Regions from separate parts of the Granulicella pectinivorans genome, predicted to be linked through region 2. Evidence: riboswitches for the same ligand, from Rfam matches in the RefSeq annotation. Region 2 holds a riboswitch; the other holds the start of a gene.
What was found. Region 2 has a riboswitch for cobalamin ahead of BM400_RS16505 (TonB-dependent receptor). Riboswitches for the same ligand answer to the same signal wherever they lie in the genome.

Region 1 (7,531 bases), 480 kb from region 2:
AAGGCCTATCTGAAGCTCCTCTAAGCCGTCAGTCCCATCCCAGCGATCCGCCGTTTTGGTACTCGATCACCCGCGTCTCGAAGAAGTTCTTCTCCTTCTTCAAGTCCATTGCCTCCGACATCCACGGAAAAGGATTCTCCGTCGGCGCAAACACCGCCGTCAGCCCAATCTGGCCGCACCGGCGATTCGCGATAAAGTGCATGTACTCCTCGCACAGCCCTGCGCTCAATCCCAAAAAGCCGTTCGGCATCGTGTCGCGGCCGTAAGCCGCCTCTAGCTCCGCCGCCGAGCGGATCATCCCGCTTACCTCTGCCTGGAAGGCTGCGGTCCACAGGTGCGGATTCTCATTCTTGATCTGGTTGATCACGTCGATCCCGAAGTTCAGGTGGATGGACTCATCGCGCAGAATGTATTGGTACTGCTCCGCGATTCCAACCATCTTGTTCCTTCGTCCCAGAGAAAGAATCTGCGCAAAGCCCGTATAGAACCACATCCCTTCGAACACCACGTAGAACGCGATCAGATCGCGCAGAAATGCCTGGTCCGAAGTAGTGGTGCCCGTCTCGAACAACGGATCGCTCAGGTGCTGCGTGTATTGGATCGCCCAGGCCGCCTTCCCCGTAATCGATGGAACCTCCCGGTACATGTTGAACAGCTCACCCTCGTCCAGCCCCAGCGACTCGACGATGTACTGAAACGTATGCGTATGCACCGCCTCCTCGAAAGCCTGCCGCAAAAGGTATTGCCTGCACTCCGGGTTGGTCAGGTGACGGTAGATCGCAAGCACGATGTTATTCGCCACCAGCGACTCCGAAGCCGCGAAAAACCCAAGATTCCGCTTGATCGCTCTCCGCTCGTCCTCGGTCAGTCCGTTCGGGCTCTTCCATAACGCAATGTCGGCCTGCATGGAGATCTCGGTCGGCATCCAGTGGTTGTTGCACCCTGCAAGATACTTCTCCCACGCCCATCGGTACTTCAGCGGAAGAAGCTGGTTCACATCGGCGCGGCAGTTGATCATGGCTTTGTCGTCGACGCGAACACGGCCCCCAATCGGTGCGGCGGTTGTCTCAACAGAATCGGCGGTATCGGTCCAGCTCAGCATGTCATCTCCTCAAGGGTTGGTCGTTCGTTCGCTTCACTGGCAGGCTTCGCATGTCGGATCGTCAATCGCACAAACCTTTGCGCCCGATGCATCCATCGACACAGCGTTCAGTTTTCCGTCCGTCCGTGTCATCGTCGACTTCTCCACATGCGTCGCGCTCCGCGACCGCAGGTAGTAGGTCGTCTTCAGCCCCGCATGCCATGCCTCGCGATAGAGCGCATCCAGCTTCTTCCCGCTCGGCTGCGCCAGATAGAGATTCAGCGACTGTGCCTGGTCGATCCACTTCTGCCGCTGTGCCGCCGCCTGAATCAACCATGTCGGCTCAATCTCGAACGAGGTCGCGTACAGCCGCTTCAACGCATCGGGTACGCGATCGATCGCGCCCAGCGCTCCGTCGAAGTACTTCAGATCCGAGACCATCACCTCGTCCCAGAGCCCCGCCTGCTTCAGGTCGTGAACCAGGGACGAGTTCACCACCGTAAAGTCCCCCGACATATTCGATTTCACAAACAGGTTCTGGTACGTGGGCTCGATCGACTGCGTTACGCCGCAAATATTCGAGATCGTAGCCGTCGGCGCAATCGCCAGCGTATTCGAGTTCCGCATGCCGGTCGTCTTCACCTGCTCGCGCAGACCCGTCCAGTCCAGCGTCGTGCTGCGTGTCATGTGCAGCTCATGCTTTCGCGCATTCTGCAGGAGCTCAATCGAATCCACCGGCAGCACGCCCTGGCTCCACAACGAACCCTCGAAGCTCGGATACCGCCCCCGCTCCGCCGCGAGCGACACGGAAGCCGAGATCGCATGAAAGCTCACCAGCTCCATGCTGGTGTCGGCAAACCGCACCGCATCGACCGAAGCAAACGGGATACGCAATGTGTAAAGCGCATCCTGATATCCCATGATCCCCAACCCCACCGGCCGATGCCGCAGGTTCGACTGGCGAGCCTCCGGTACCGTATAGAAGTTGATATCGATGACGTTATCCAGCATCCGCATCGCCGTCGTCACCGTCTTCTTCAGCCGCGCTTCATCGATTCCCGCCGGGGTCACGTGGTTCGCCAAGTTCACCGACCCCAGGTTGCACACAGCGATTTCCTTGCCGCTCGTATTCAGCGTGATCTCCGTGCAAAGATTCGATGAGTGGACGACGCCCACATGCTGCTGAGGCGACCGAAGGTTGCACGGGTCCTTGAACGTGATCCACGGATGGCCCGTCTCGAAGATCATCGTCAACATCCGCCGCCAAAGCTCTACCGCGCGCAGCGTCTTCGTCACACGCATCTCACCGCGCTGCGCCTTCGCCTCGTAGTGCTCATAGCGCTCCGCAAACGCAGTCCCATACAGGTCGTGCAGATCCGGCGTCTCGTCCGGCGAGAACAACGTCCACGTCCCATCGGCCTCAACCCGCTCCAAAAACAAGTCCGGCACCCAGTTTGCCGTGTTCATGTCATGCGTGCGACGGCGGTCGTCCCCCGTATTCTTGCGCAGGTCCAGGAACTCCTCGATGTCGATGTGCCACGTCTCCAGATACCCGCACACCGCTCCCTTCCGCTTGCCTCCCTGGTTCACCGCGATTGCCGTATCGTTCGCCACCTTCAGAAACGGAACCAACCCCTGCGACTCACCATTCGTCCCGCGGATATGCGCCCCTAGGCCACGCACCGCGCTCCAGTCGTTGCCCAGGCCACCCGCATACTTCGAGAGCAACGCATTGTCCTTGATCGACTTGAAGATCCCATCCAGATCGTCCGGGATCGTCGTCAAAAAGCACGATGAAAGCTGCGGCCGTAGCGTACCCGCGTTGAACAGCGTAGGCGTCGAGCACATGAAGTCGAAGGACGACAGCAGCTCATAGAACTCGATCGCCCTGGCATCCCGGTCGATCTCTCGCACAGCCAGCCCCATCGCAACCCGCATGAAGAACGCCTGCGGTAGCTCGAACCGAATCCGGTCCCGATGCAGAAAATACCGGTCATACAGCGTCTGCAGCCCCAGAAACTGAAAGTTCCGGTCGCGCTCAGGCTTCAACGCAGCCGCCAGCCGCACCAAGTCGAACGCCCCCAGTTCCTTATCCAAGATCTCCAGCTTGATCGCCAGTTTGATGTACTCCGGGAAGTACTCGTCGTAGCGCAGATCGATCTGCCGCTGGGACCCGCTTACCACCTCTGGCAGCACAAACCCCAGGGCTTCATCACGCAATCCGTTCAGCAGCAGTCGCGCACTTACGTACGCGTAGTTGGGCTCCTGCTCCACCAGCGCACGCGCCGCCATCGTCTGCGCGAGCCCCAACTCATGCAGCAGAATGCCGTCATAAAGGTTCCGATGTACCTCCGCCATCACGGCATCGACCGATACACCATCGAGCCCGTCGCACGCCGTCGCCACCACCTGCCGCAGCGCTGCCTCATCCAGTGGCTCTGTCCGCCCATCCTGCAGCTTCACGTTCAGCCGAGGCTGCGCCGGGGCCGCACCCACCTCCTCGCGCTTGCGACGTTCCTGCATGCGCTCCGCGCGGTACAGCACGTACGCCCGCGCGATCTTGTGCTCGCCCGAGCGCATCAGCGCCAATTCGACCTGGTCCTGAATATCTTCAATGTGGATCGCCCGTGCCACGCCCGCCCGACGCGTCAGCGTCTCGACAATCTGCCGAGTCAGCCCATCGACAGCCTCGTGGATGCGCCGCGACTCACTTGCGGCATTCCCTTCAACCGCCAGAAAGGCCTTCGTAATCGCAATCGAGATCCGGCTTGGATCGAAACCGGAGAGACTCCCGCTGCGGCCAATCACCTGAAAATCAGGCGTGGCGGACGTCGAGGAGTGTATGGAGGCAGGGGGAGGAAGGGTCCCAAAATCGTGTGTTGCGGATGCGGCCATGGATAAATCTCCTTGGCCTCTGAAGCGTGCGAGAAAACAGCGGGTCGTCCTCCGCGAAGGACAAAAGTACGCTGCCACCTCGCCTCCCCTCGGAGGCGCTAGCGAATGTTTCGATGGCAGGTCTTCGGACTTTGCAGGATCGGACCTAATCGCCGGACTTCCCAGAGCAAAACTCCAGTGTCATCTTGGGCTTTCGTACCTGCTTACCGCTGCGGGGCAGTTCCGGACTTTCACCGGATTCCCTTTTCACACTCCGCGAAGGAGTGACCATGGAATAAACCCACTATAGCTTGCGACCCCACCTGGAGAGCAACTACCAATTGTGGATATCTCGGCACAGCCGACAACACCCGCACCAAAGGGCTACAATCCCCCCAAAGGAATCCATGCGGTCATTTGGGGTTGTTGGTATAGCTTCTGCGGGTTGGGTGGGCTTGTTTGCTGCGGCACAAACTAACACCCTTACCAGGGAGAAGTCCGACCACGGTTGGCGTCTTCTTTTTATCCGCAAACCCTATCCCGCCACGGCCTCGTCGGGGATCGCCGGCAGCACCTCTTGATGCTTCACCTTTGCCACGATCATCACCAGGACCCCGGCCAGAACGCTCACCAGAGCGGCCAACTGCGCGTTGCTCATGCCCCAATACAGCTTGGGGTTCACCCGGACGAACTCGACCAGGAACCGACCGATGCCGCTCAGCACCAGGTAAAGCCCGGTCAGCCATCCCAGAGGCAGCATCTTCTTGCCCAGCCTCCACAAGAACCAGCCAATCAGCAGCGCAAACAGAAACTCGTACACCGGAGTAGGCTGCACCAGCGCGTCCGGCGGCGTCGGAGGCACCAGCGCGTCCTTCGCCATGTGCACACCCCACGGCAGCGTCGTATTGATCCCGTAGTCTCCATCGCCCGAGGTGAGACATCCGATGCGGCCTACGCCGTAGCCGATGGCTGCCGCTGGAGCGGCGAGGTCCAACATCCTTACGGCGGCGGCCCAACTGGTCCGACCTTCCGGACGAGCCTGCCGGCCTTCCCACATCAGCCAGCCGATGCCGAAGACCAGTCCGCCAAACCACGCGAACCCGCCCTGGAGGTACTTCAGGAAGCCCAGCAGCACCTCCATCGGGTGGGACCAGCCGGGCAGCGCAATCTGCTTCATCTCCGCCACCAGCGCATGGACATCCTGCAGCTCGTGCCACGTCTTCGCGCCCAGCACGCCCATGATCGTCACCAGCGTCACGATGCTCAGCGCATCGGCGTCCACGCCATTGCGGATAAAGTTCTTGTGCAGCACGATCCCCGCCACCACGGCCGCCAGCCACAACAGCAGCCCAAACGTCCCCAGATGTAGCGGTCCCAGATTGATAAACGGATACATAACCCTCGCAAAAGGGGCCGAAAGCCCCAGCACCCAAGTATACCGAAGCGCGCCAGACGCCGGGACCCAAGACTTAAGCACTGTTCTCCCACAGCCCAATCCGCGATACGCTAGTACCTTATGGCAACGACGACCCCCTCCTTCCCGTCCCCCTCCGTCATGGAAGTCCTCTTCTCCACCGAGCAGATCGCCGCTCGCGTCAAGGCCATCGGCGACCAGATCACCGCGGACTACGCCGGCCTCACGAAGAACGGCCAACCCATCGTCCTTATCGGAGTGCTCAAGGGCGCGGCCATCTTCCTTGCCGACCTTGCCCGCTCCATCCAGGTCGACAACACCTTCGACTTCGTCGCCGTCTCCAGCTACGGCCGCGCCCGTGTCTCCTCCGGAGCCGTCAAGCTCATCAAGGACATCGACAACCCCATCGAGGGCAAGCACGTCATCCTGGTCGAAGACATCCTCGACACCGGCCTCACCCTCAGCTACCTCCGCGGCCTCATGCTCCAGCACAAGCCCGCCTCGCTGAAGATCGCCACCTGCCTCGACAAGCCCGAGCGCCGCCTCGTCCCCATCGAGGCCGACTACATCGGCTTCCAGATCCCCAACCAGTTCGTCATCGGCTACGGCATGGACTACGCCGAGGTCTACCGCAACGTCCCCGACATCCGCCTCTACCCCGAAGAAGCCGTAGGCCACTAAGGCCCACGCAAACGTCGAAAAAGATCCCCCAAGTCTCATCCGAGACTGGGGGATTTTTTGTCGTTGATTTCTGGTTTCGCTAAAGCTAGAAGAAGGTGTTTTGACATTGCGACCATTTCCAACAGCCACCCTCCGGACGCGAGTGGGACAGGTAATCTTTCAGTCGCAACTCTTCCAAAATTCTTCGTCGAACAAACAATGGATATGATGTCCGAACGCAGTTGATGCAGCTCTTGCCATCACTTTCCAAGCAATCGTTTTTCCAAAAACTTTTTCTTACCATCAAGCTTTTGCGGGACCATCAACGGTACCCGGCTCGATAAGGTTCGGAGCGGGGTCTTCAAGAGCCGGTTCTCCAATAGCCCTCTCGATGAACTTGGCGATTTTCGCGTTGCCATTTTCCCTCACTTTCTGTGCTTGCTTCCTTACGCGATTGTAGGTAGTTCGAAGCTCTGCCATTGCGGGTTCACCGACGTGGGTGAAATGACCCAACTCTGGTCCGATGACGATCATGTCTGTCTTTTCGCCGACGCCTGGCGCAACTTCAGCGCGCTTTTTCGCCGTATACACGAGCATCAGCGTTTCCGCCATCTCTTTATGTTTGACATGTTCACCAAACATAAGCTGCGAGTTGGCATGCCACGCTCCAGCGCCTATCGATGCAAACCCCGTCCAGTCTTGACAGACAACGCCTTCGTTACTGACTTCATAGATATGGGCCCCTGATGCATCGATTCCCATTACTATGGCTTGTATCGGCGCAATTCGGAAATCCAGTAGCTCTTTCGCGAGTTGATTTGCCAATTCGGAATCGATTCCCGCTAAGACCAACTTATCGAAGTCTAAGTTTAGCGGGTGGAGAATCATCTTGGCCGCGCGCTGACGTGTTATTGCGGCGAGGTCTTCATAGAACCAATCTGCAACAAGCTTAACGCTCAGCCATTCGTCGGGATATTCGTTTAGCTGTCTATTCTTATGCTCAATTACTGAATGAAGAATGTCAGCCTGTACAGTTAGATCGCCAGCAACCATGATGATTACGGACTTGGTGAGGACAAAGATCTTCGTCTGTTCCTGTTCGAACTCGATGTCTCCTGCAGTCACCATTCTGTCCGATGCTCCGATTAAAATGGAGCTTCCCCGAAATGAGGCCATTGCTCCGACACAAACCGTCACCGAGTGCCCTCCAAAAAAAATGTACGCAAATCCGCCAATAAACTCAGCTGACGTCAAGAGCACTCTACGCTAACCCAGACGCCTCCGCCAACAACGCACAGTTCTGCAAGCGCCTCCATGGTCCCGAATAATTGCATGTATCACAACCTCTCTGAGCGCTACCTACCGATGCATCGTCTTTAGCCCATCCCTCACCCGCTGCGGAGTTCCCCCTCACTCCAAACAATTTCCCTCTCACCTTGGGGAAATCCGCGCGTCCCACGTGCATACTCGGGCAGAACACCGATGACCTCCCGATTCAGCCA
Region 2 (8,722 bases):
TGAGAGGGCGCGACGAGTTCGTGTCGGGTTTCCACTTCAGGCCGGGTTCGATGCGGAGCCCTACCGAATCTTCTTCGTCGAGTTTCAGATCTTGCAGAAAAGGTACGACGCCGAGGCACGGCTTTGCGAGGCGCTGCTCCATCCTATGAACGCCGGAAGCGAGCAGGGACAGATCGCCGCGAAACTTGTTGATCGCGAAGCCGTCGATGCGGGCCTGCTCTTCGGGGTCAAGGAGCAGAACCGTGCCGAGCAGAGAGGCGAAGACACCACCACGATCAATGTCACCGACAAGAAGGCAGCGGGCGTCTGCCATGGCGGCGATGCGCATGTTGACGATATCGTGCTGTTTGAGGTTGATCTCGGCGGGAGAGCCTGCGCCTTCGATCACGACGACGTCGTAGGATTCGGCCAGCGTGGCGTAGCTTTCGCGTACGGCAGGCATCAACTCCTCGACGCGGCGCAGATGATAGTCCGAGGCGGAGAGCGATCCCCAGATCCTGCCGTGCACCACGATCTGCGAACGCATGTCGCCCATGGGCTTGAGGAGGATGGGGTTCATGTGAACGGATGGCGCGATTCCCGCAGCTTCGGCCTGCAGGGCCTGCGCGCGACCAATCTCGAGACCCTCGGGTGTGGCTGCGGAGTTCAGAGACATGTTCTGCGATTTGAAGGGTGCGACGCGGACGCCGTGCTGTGCGAAGATGCGGCACAAGGCGGCGACGAGAAGGGATTTCCCGACGTGGGAGCTGGTGCCGAGTACCATGATGGCGCGTGCGCTCATGGCTGCTCCCGGGCCTGGTATCGCTCGTAGGAGACGACGTCGGCGAGCGCCTTGCGTCGCTCCCAGCCCTGTCGCTCGAGCTCCGGCGCGTTGCCGAAGCCGTCGACATAGCCGAGACAGAGGTAGGCGACAAGCATGAGTTCAGCGGGGATGGTGAGGATGGAACGCAAGGCATCGGGCGAGACGATACTGACCCATCCGACCCCGACGCCTTCCGCACGTGCGGCGAGCCAGAGATTCTGGATGGCACAGACGGTTGAATAGACGGCCGTCTCCGGCATGCTCTGTCGGCCGAGGCCGTGCCCCTGCGTGCTTTGCGCTTCGCAGACGATGCATAGGTTTTGCGGGGCTTCGAGGATACCTTCGAGTTTCAAGGCAGAATAGGCGTCGAGACGCGCGCCGGTATAGATCTGCGAGGCCTGTTGGTTTGCCTCGACGAAGGCATGATGGACCTTCGTGCGTGTTTCGATGGACCGCACCACGATGAAGCGGGTGGGCTGCATGAGACCGACGGAAGGGGCGCTGTGCGCCGCGGCGAGGAGGCGATCGAGGAGTTCCTGCGGAAGAGGAGTGGGCAGGAAGCCGCGACGGACATCACGCCGCTCGGAGATGGAGCGGTAGACCGCTTCGCGCTCCTCGGGCGTGTAGGCCGATGCCATCGCGGCTTCTGTTGGATCTACCGGCATTACCAGGCCCTCGACCAGCGCGGTCCGGCTTTTTCTTCAGGGCGGAGACGGGCATCCACGCCGGCTTTGAACTCGATGAGGCGACCGAAGAGCCAGATGAGATCGGAGAGGCGATTGAGGTACATCAACACCTCGGGTGCCACGACGCCACCGCTCTCCACGAAGCGGACGGCGCACCGCTCGGCGCGGCGGCAGACGGCACGCGCGATCTCGTAGGCGGCGGATTCGCGATGTGCTCCTGGGAGGGACCAGTCTCCGAGGATGCCTTCGGTCGCCTCGATCTGGTGGACGAGGTTGGTGAGGAAATCCACGTCTTCGGTGGAGATGATGGGAGGCGTCTTCTTGCTCTCGGGTGGTGTGGCGAGTGCGGAGCCGAGGCGGAAGAGGGTCCGCTGGATGGTTTCGGTCCAGGCTGCGATCTCGGCGTCGCTGCAGATGCTGCGGGCGAATCCGAGGACGGTGTTGAGTTCATCGACGGTGCCGTAGGATTCGACGCGGAGATCAGCCTTTGAGACGCGAATGCCGCCCGCCAGCCCTGTTTGTCCGCCATCGCCTCGTTTCGTTGAAATGCTCATGTTGTCTTCTCCTTCAGATGCTGGGTTGTGGCCGGCTCGACCGTTTCTTCCATCGTGACGCGCAACCGCTTGTGGAGCTTCGGCCGGGTGTACGTCAACGTGAGGGTGTCGTTGATAAAGTCTGTGACCAGCGGAGGGCGCACGCAGCCTAACGTCTCTTCGTTGAAGAACCATGGCTGGACGGGGCCTAACTCGGCCAAGGTCTTAGCCTGGATGATGACGGCAGGAACATGCGATATGCCGGCGTGCAAGAGGCGATAGGCGCGGTGGTAGCCATCGCGAAGGAACCAGCGGCCATGGTACTGGGCGACCTCCAAGAAGGGACTGCCACCATGGAGCACGAGAGGCGTTTCGATGGTGTTGCCGGCGCGGAACTGGAGGTTGGGGTTCTCTGTCTGGATCGTGAGAACCGGGCCTTTGCGTTCGATCACATCGTACGCGATGGATGCGACCGGACCGAAGGCGATAGCAACGAGAGAGGACCAGTCGTCTGCTATGGGAAGACTCTCTTCGCCGGGGATGATGCGTCTTTGGAAGGACACGAGCCTGGTGAGATCGACGATGCCTGTCGTCCAGTCGAGACCGTTCATCTCTTCGATGAGATCGGCGCGGCGGCTTTGCGTGGCGAGTGCCGACGCTACCTCATCCGGGATGTGACTGGCACGCGGGTCTTCCTGCTTGAAGGGAGCGAGTGTTGCGAGGAATGTTCCTGCGTGGTCGAGCGCGGTTGTGACGGCGTCGCTGGTGGGGCGATAGGGATTGTCGTCGATCCCCCACGCGGCGAGCTCGCGCACGGTGACATGCGAGGCGTTCATCGGGCAGCTCCCATCAGCAGAGGATGACGGGCGGGATCGCAGTCGAAGGCCTCAGACAGATGCCGCGGTGTCATCACGTCAGCAGGAGCGCCTTGCGTTACCTTGCAGTCCGGCGCCATCAGGAGGACGTGCGAAAAGTTGTGCGTGACGAGGTGGAGATCATGGATGGATGCGAAGACGGTAATGCCTTCGGCGTTGAGCTGGTGGAGCAGATCGATGAGTTCTACCTGGCGCCCGATGTCGAGGTTTTGGGTTGGCTCGTCGAGGAGAAGAAGACGCGGCTCCTGCGCGAGGCCAAGGGCTACCTTGACTCGCTGGCGCTCGCCGCCGCTAAGTTCGTTGAAGATGCGGTTGCGCAGGCCGGAAACATCCGCGAGCGACAGGGCACGGTCTACGGCCTTGCGATCGGTCATGGTGAATCCACGCAGACGGCCCAGATATGGCGTACGACCCTGCTCGACGACCTGCTCCACGGTGAAGGCGAAGGGGACGTCGAGTTGCTGCGGCACCATGGCGATGCGTTGCGCGCGAGCTTTCGCGGCATAGGAGGCGATAGGGACTCCATCGAGCCGTACGCTGCCTGATGTTGGAAGCAGCGTGCCTGCAAGGATGCGGAGGAGCGTGGTCTTTCCGACACCGTTCGGTCCGATCAAGGCTGCGCTCGTGCGTTCCGTGAGCGTGAACGAGAGATGATCGAGGATGCTGCGTCCGGCGTAGTTGAAGCTGACGGCGTCGACCGACATGATGGGAGTCATAGGACGTACTCCCGCTTGCTCTTACGGAGAAGATAGAGGAAGAATGGGCCGCCGAGGAAGACCATGAGCACGCCGACGGGAAGCTCAGTGGGCGCGAAGAGGGTGCGTGCGAAGGTGTCGGTCAAGACGAGGAAGATGGCTCCGGCTAGCGCGGTGACGGGAAGCAGGCGGACGTGGTCCGGTCCCAGGAACAGCCTTGCCACGTGTGGAACGATGAGGCCGGCGAAGCTGATGAGGCCGCCAAGCGACACTGCCGCTGCCGTAAGGAGCGAGGCCACGAGGATGATGCAGAGGCGTGTGTATTCGACGCGGATGCCGAGGTGGTGGGCGTACTCGTCTCCGAGCGAGAGGGTGTTGAGTTGCCGCATGAGCGGGTAGGCGGCGAACATCGAGAAGACCAAGATGCCGGTGGTTACACCTAACTGCGACCAGTGCGGGATGCCGATGATGCCATGGAGCCATGCATTCAACGCGCGTGTACCCGATGCTGGGTTGGGGTCGAAGATCTCGAAGACGTAGGTAGAGTTCGAAAGCATGGTGCTCATGGCGAAGCCGGCCAAGAGGAGCGTGACCACATTCGTGCGTCCGCGCGCGCGGGCCAGGGAGTACACGACTCCCATGGTGAGCACGGAGCCGAGGAAGGCCAGCAGGGCCGTGGCGGAGAAGCCAAAGATCGTCAGTTGCGAGAGGAAGAGGATGCCGATGCATCCGCCGACGACGGCTCCGCCGGATGAACCGATGATGTAGGGGTCGGCCATGGGATTGCGAAACAGCCCCTGGAACATGAGACCTGAGACAGCGAGCGCTGCTCCCACAACTGCCGAGGCAAGGACGCGAGGAAGACGGATTGTGAAGAGGATGATGTGCTGGGTTTCAGTCAAGGACTGGGTATGCCAGAGCGCATGCAGAGGAATATGCACGGCGCCATAGGTGGTGCAGATGAGGATCTCCGCACCGAGAAGGATCGCGAGCGCAACGAGGATGAAGGGCAGATGCACTGCCCTGCCCTTGTCCTGCTGTACTGGCGGCACGCCCCTTGCGCTCCGTCCATGCTGGACGGAGCTCAAGGGGGTGATCGCGACCCTGGTTACTTCAGCTTCCACGACTCTCCTCCAATCGAGACACGGAAGCCCGCGCGGAAGTTGAGCGGGAGAGCCGGATATCCGAAGGCCTCGCTGTAACGCTCGCTGAGGAGGTTCTGGATCTCAGCGTAGGCGGTGAGGCGGTGCGTGACGTGGTAGTCGCCGGTGAACTCGAGGCGCTGGTATCTGCCATCGAGGTTCTGGTTCGGCAGGAGCAGAGAGGTCTTGCCGTTGGGGTCGGTGGAGAGGAAGTCGCTGTCGTCTCGGTAGCCAACGAGCGTTCCGTTGAGCGCGGCGGTGAAGCGCGACTGCGTGTACTGCAGGCCGAAGTATCCGGAGTTTCGAGCACGGCGGAAGGGGCGGTTGTTCTTAAGCGGACCCGAGGCGCCGATGGGGATCGCGCCGAAGTTATAGGCGGTGTTGAATACCGGCTTGAGAGCGCTGCTGGCGAACGAGTTCTGCACCTTGGCGTCGAGGAGGGTATAGCCTCCGCGGGCGAGGAGGTGCTTGCCCAGCTTTGCCTCGATCTCGGTTTCGAGGCCCTGGGCGCGATAGGAGAGCGAGTTGACATAGGCTCCGGACACGTTCGGCAATGCCGCGGCTGGAACGCCGAAGCTGATGAGTGCAGTCTGCGAGAGGAACTCAAGGGTATTGCCGTATTCGTTGTGGAAGTAGGTGAGACCGAGGCGGACGCGGCCGCGTGCGAACTCCTGATCGAGGCCACCGTCGTAGGAGCGCGATGTCTCAGGGCCTACGGTTCCGATGTTGAACTGCGTGATCAAGGGGCTGGTTGCGGCGCTCGCGGCGAGCAGAGCCAACAAGGAATTGTTCTGCTGGTACAGGCTTGGCTCCTTGATACCCTTGGCGAAGTTGGCGTGGAGCTTGGTGCCGGAGAGGAAGGCGTCGCCGCCGGGCCGCACCAGATAGTAGCCGAGCGATGCGCGCGGGGTTGCCGCGAAGCCATATACGCCATTTTTCTCAAGGCCGGTGCCGACTGTGTAGTACGCACGGTTGCGGATGTCACCTTGCACTTCCATGACGTAGCTGTAGTTGCCACGGTCAGCGTACCCGGTGGGGCTGCCGGTGGATGCGCTTGAGCCACGTTCCGCTTCATATTTGAAGCCACCGAGGAAGAGCGTGTGGGCATCGAGGCGGAAGTCCGACTGCGCGTACACGAAGTCGCGGCTGGTGTGGTTGGTGGAGAAGTTGGGGAAGGTTGTGGTGGGTCGCTGGAAGATGGCCTGACCGCTGACGGAGTAGCCGTTCGCGCCACGGATGGTGACTGGCGCACCGAGATAATACTTCACGGTTCCGTTGGAGTTGAGGAGAGGAATGCCGGTGGGCGCGTAGTCGGAGTACTCGTAGTTCAGACGCAATGAGCCGTAGCGCAGGAGGTTGTGCCAGCGTGGGGTCGTCTGCTGGTTGAGCACTCCGCTGACCACCTGGTCCTGCTCCTTCGATCCTGCCGCGTCGGCGATGCCGTAGAGCAGATAGGCATTGGGCTTGCCGCCGGAGGCAGCGAGATGCCGGTAGGTGAAGCGAACATCGGTGGTTGCGTTGAGCTGGTAGCCTGCATTCCCGGCGAAGGTGGCATTGTGGAAGGCGTTGCCGGGGATGGAGTTGTGGGTGTCCTGGCGGCCGAAGTCGGCGAAATAATCAAGAGCGTGAGCGGCTCCGCTGAGTGCTGCTTCCTGTCGATAGGAGCTGAAGTTGCCGCCTTCGGCGGAGTAGTCAAGCTGCGGCAGAGGTGTGGTTCCGCGCTTGCTGGTCAGTTGCACGACACCGGCGAGTGCGTCGGAGCCGTAGAGCGCGCTATTGGGGGCGCGCAGGACTTCGAGACGTCCGATGCCGGTGGTAGCGATGTTCGCGAACTCGGTTGCTCCGCCGATGTCGTTGACAGGAACGCCGTCGATCAAGACCTTCGACGTGTTGGTTGCGCCACCGCGCAGCGACAGACCGGTGGTGCCGCCGGCTTGTCCGGTCTGGGTGACCTGCGCCCCGGGCACATAGCGAAGAGGCTCCTGGATATCGTTCGCATGCGGAAACTGACTGGAGGTCAGCACTGTGATGGGGGCGGCGATCTGCGCCAGTGGTGTGGGGGTGCCCGTTGCGAGTACGGTGACCTGCTGGGTCAGCGTGGGGGTCGAGAGCGTGATGTCGAATTTCGTCGATTCCTTTGCGGAGAGGAAGAGCGAGGGCGTCAGGGTGGGGGCGAAGGTCGTGGCGCTGGAGCGCAGTCCGTAGCGGCCGGACGTTGGAACGGACAGGCGGAAGCTACCGTCGGGGCCTGCGATGGTCTCGGCGACGACGACGTGTTTGTTGTTCAGCAGCTCCACTTTGGCGTTGGCCACGAGCGCTCCCAATGGGTCTTTGATGACGCCGTATACGGTACCGCGCATCTCCATGATTCTGTCCGGCGGTGTTTGCGCTTTCAGAGTGCAAGAAAGCGGTAGAAAGCTACTTAAAAGAGTGACGGTTGCCCATGCGATGCGGTGCTTTTGCGACATTTTTCCCCTCGGAATCTGGTGGCAGCAGAGCCGGTCTCCTGGCTTGCGTGTCCTCGAAGTCATGCTGCCTTCCCCAGCCGTTGGGCCAGGTGGCGTTGCTCGTCCGTGCATGATTTCTCGACGCTTACAGTTACGGGGTAGTGGCGGATTTGCACCGCGCTTCCCGACACTCTGCTGAGTTGTTGCGGTTGAAGGTTGAGGATGAGCTCTCAACTACGGATGAAATTGTTTGGCCAGATCCTCCAGTGCGTCGATCGCAACGGGACTTGGAAAGTCGATGCGGCGATCCACGTAGTAGGCGCGCCGTTGTTTGACGGCGGTCAGATTCTCCCATCCTGGCTTGTCCTTGAGCACATCGAAGTTGGTTTTGCCATCGCGCACCAGAAGAAGCGCTTCCGGCGCGCGCGCGATGACCGTTTCCATGCTGATGTGCGGCCACTCCTGCGGGATGTCGGCGGTGATGGAGCGGCCGCCCGCTGCTTCGATGATCTCCGTGATGAATGCTCCCTTGCCGATGGTGATGACGGGGTCGTACCAGACCGGCATCAGGACCGCCACGGCAGGCTTTCCACGGACACTTGCGCGTACGGCATCGATACGCTGTTGCAGGCGCGTTGTGAGAGCCGTTGCCTGGGATTCGCGGTTGAGGGCGATGCCGAGCGATGTGATGGAGCGAAAGATACCGGCAAGCCCGTGAGGGTCGACGAGAAACACGGGGATGCCCATGGCCTGCATCTGATCGAGTGAGGCCTGGGGATTGGCCTTGGGGATTCCGAGAATCAGATCGGGATGCAGCGAGGCGATGGTCTCGATGGAAGGCGCCATGATGGAGCCTACGCTGGGCTTCTTCTGGGCTTCGGCGGGAAAGCGGACGTAGTCCGAGACGGCTACGACATCGTCGCCGGCGCCGAGGGAAAAGACATCGTCCGTGATGCTGGGGACCAGGCAGATGATGCGATGCGGATGGTCCGGCACGGTGACGCGGCGACCGGTCTCATCCGTAACGACACGGCTGGCAACACATGGCAAAGGGATGAGCGCGAAGAGAAGCAGGAGGGTCGAGAGAGATTTCACGCGGTCACCATCGTGTTGGTTCGAGCGGTTATGGCGGCTTCAACGAAGTTTGCCGCGATGTTGCCGTTGGTGCGGAAGTGGATGTGGATGTAACTTGCGAGGACGTTGCGGTCTGCGGTGCCAAAGCCTTCCAGCTCCTGTTTGCTCGCAAGAGAGTAGGAGATGCGGTAGGCCTTCGACAGCGTCGAACGATCGACGTCGGACGTGACGTCGGAGTGATGGAAGCTATGGCCGCGAAAAGTCGTTCCGGCAGGCCCCAAGAGGCAATCGTGGAGCAACTCGACGGTGACGTAGCCGAAACGGACGAGACGTTGGGTCATCGCAAAGGTGAGGGGAAGCAAGCCCGCGAAGGAGATAGAACGACCGTCTTTCAGACGCAACGATTCGCCAAGATAGATCATGCCGCCGCACTCCGCGTAGATGGGTTTGCCTGTGGCGGCAAATGCA

Region 1: another riboswitch for cobalamin. It lies ahead of BM400_RS14380 (ribonucleoside-diphosphate reductase subunit alpha); the one in region 2 lies ahead of BM400_RS16505 (TonB-dependent receptor).

What each region holds. Positions count from the first base shown of each region.
Region 1 is NZ_FOZL01000001.1:3,626,140-3,633,670, forward strand. Features, by position in the region: gene BM400_RS14370 (M48 family metalloprotease) at 1-24, shown strand, start outside; gene BM400_RS14375 (ribonucleotide-diphosphate reductase subunit beta) at 29-1,102, opposite strand; gene BM400_RS14380 (ribonucleoside-diphosphate reductase subunit alpha) at 1,136-3,976, opposite strand; cobalamin riboswitch at 4,075-4,263, opposite strand; gene BM400_RS14385 (prolipoprotein diacylglyceryl transferase) at 4,491-5,351, opposite strand; gene hpt (hypoxanthine phosphoribosyltransferase) at 5,472-6,050, shown strand; gene BM400_RS14395 (Ntn hydrolase family protein) at 6,333-7,157, opposite strand; gene BM400_RS14400 (RNA polymerase sigma factor) at 7,512-7,531, shown strand, end outside.
Region 2 is NZ_FOZL01000001.1:4,104,476-4,113,197, forward strand. Features, by position in the region: gene BM400_RS16475 (cobyric acid synthase) at 1-781, opposite strand, end outside; gene bluB (5,6-dimethylbenzimidazole synthase) at 778-1,440, opposite strand; gene BM400_RS16485 (cob(I)yrinic acid a,c-diamide adenosyltransferase) at 1,467-2,042, opposite strand; gene BM400_RS16490 (hypothetical protein) at 2,039-2,857, opposite strand; gene BM400_RS16495 (ABC transporter ATP-binding protein) at 2,854-3,612, opposite strand; gene BM400_RS16500 (FecCD family ABC transporter permease) at 3,609-4,715, opposite strand; gene BM400_RS16505 (TonB-dependent receptor) at 4,700-7,093, opposite strand; cobalamin riboswitch at 7,213-7,390, opposite strand; gene BM400_RS16510 (ABC transporter substrate-binding protein) at 7,415-8,275, opposite strand; gene BM400_RS16515 (cobyrinic acid a,c-diamide synthase CobB) at 8,272-8,722, opposite strand, start outside.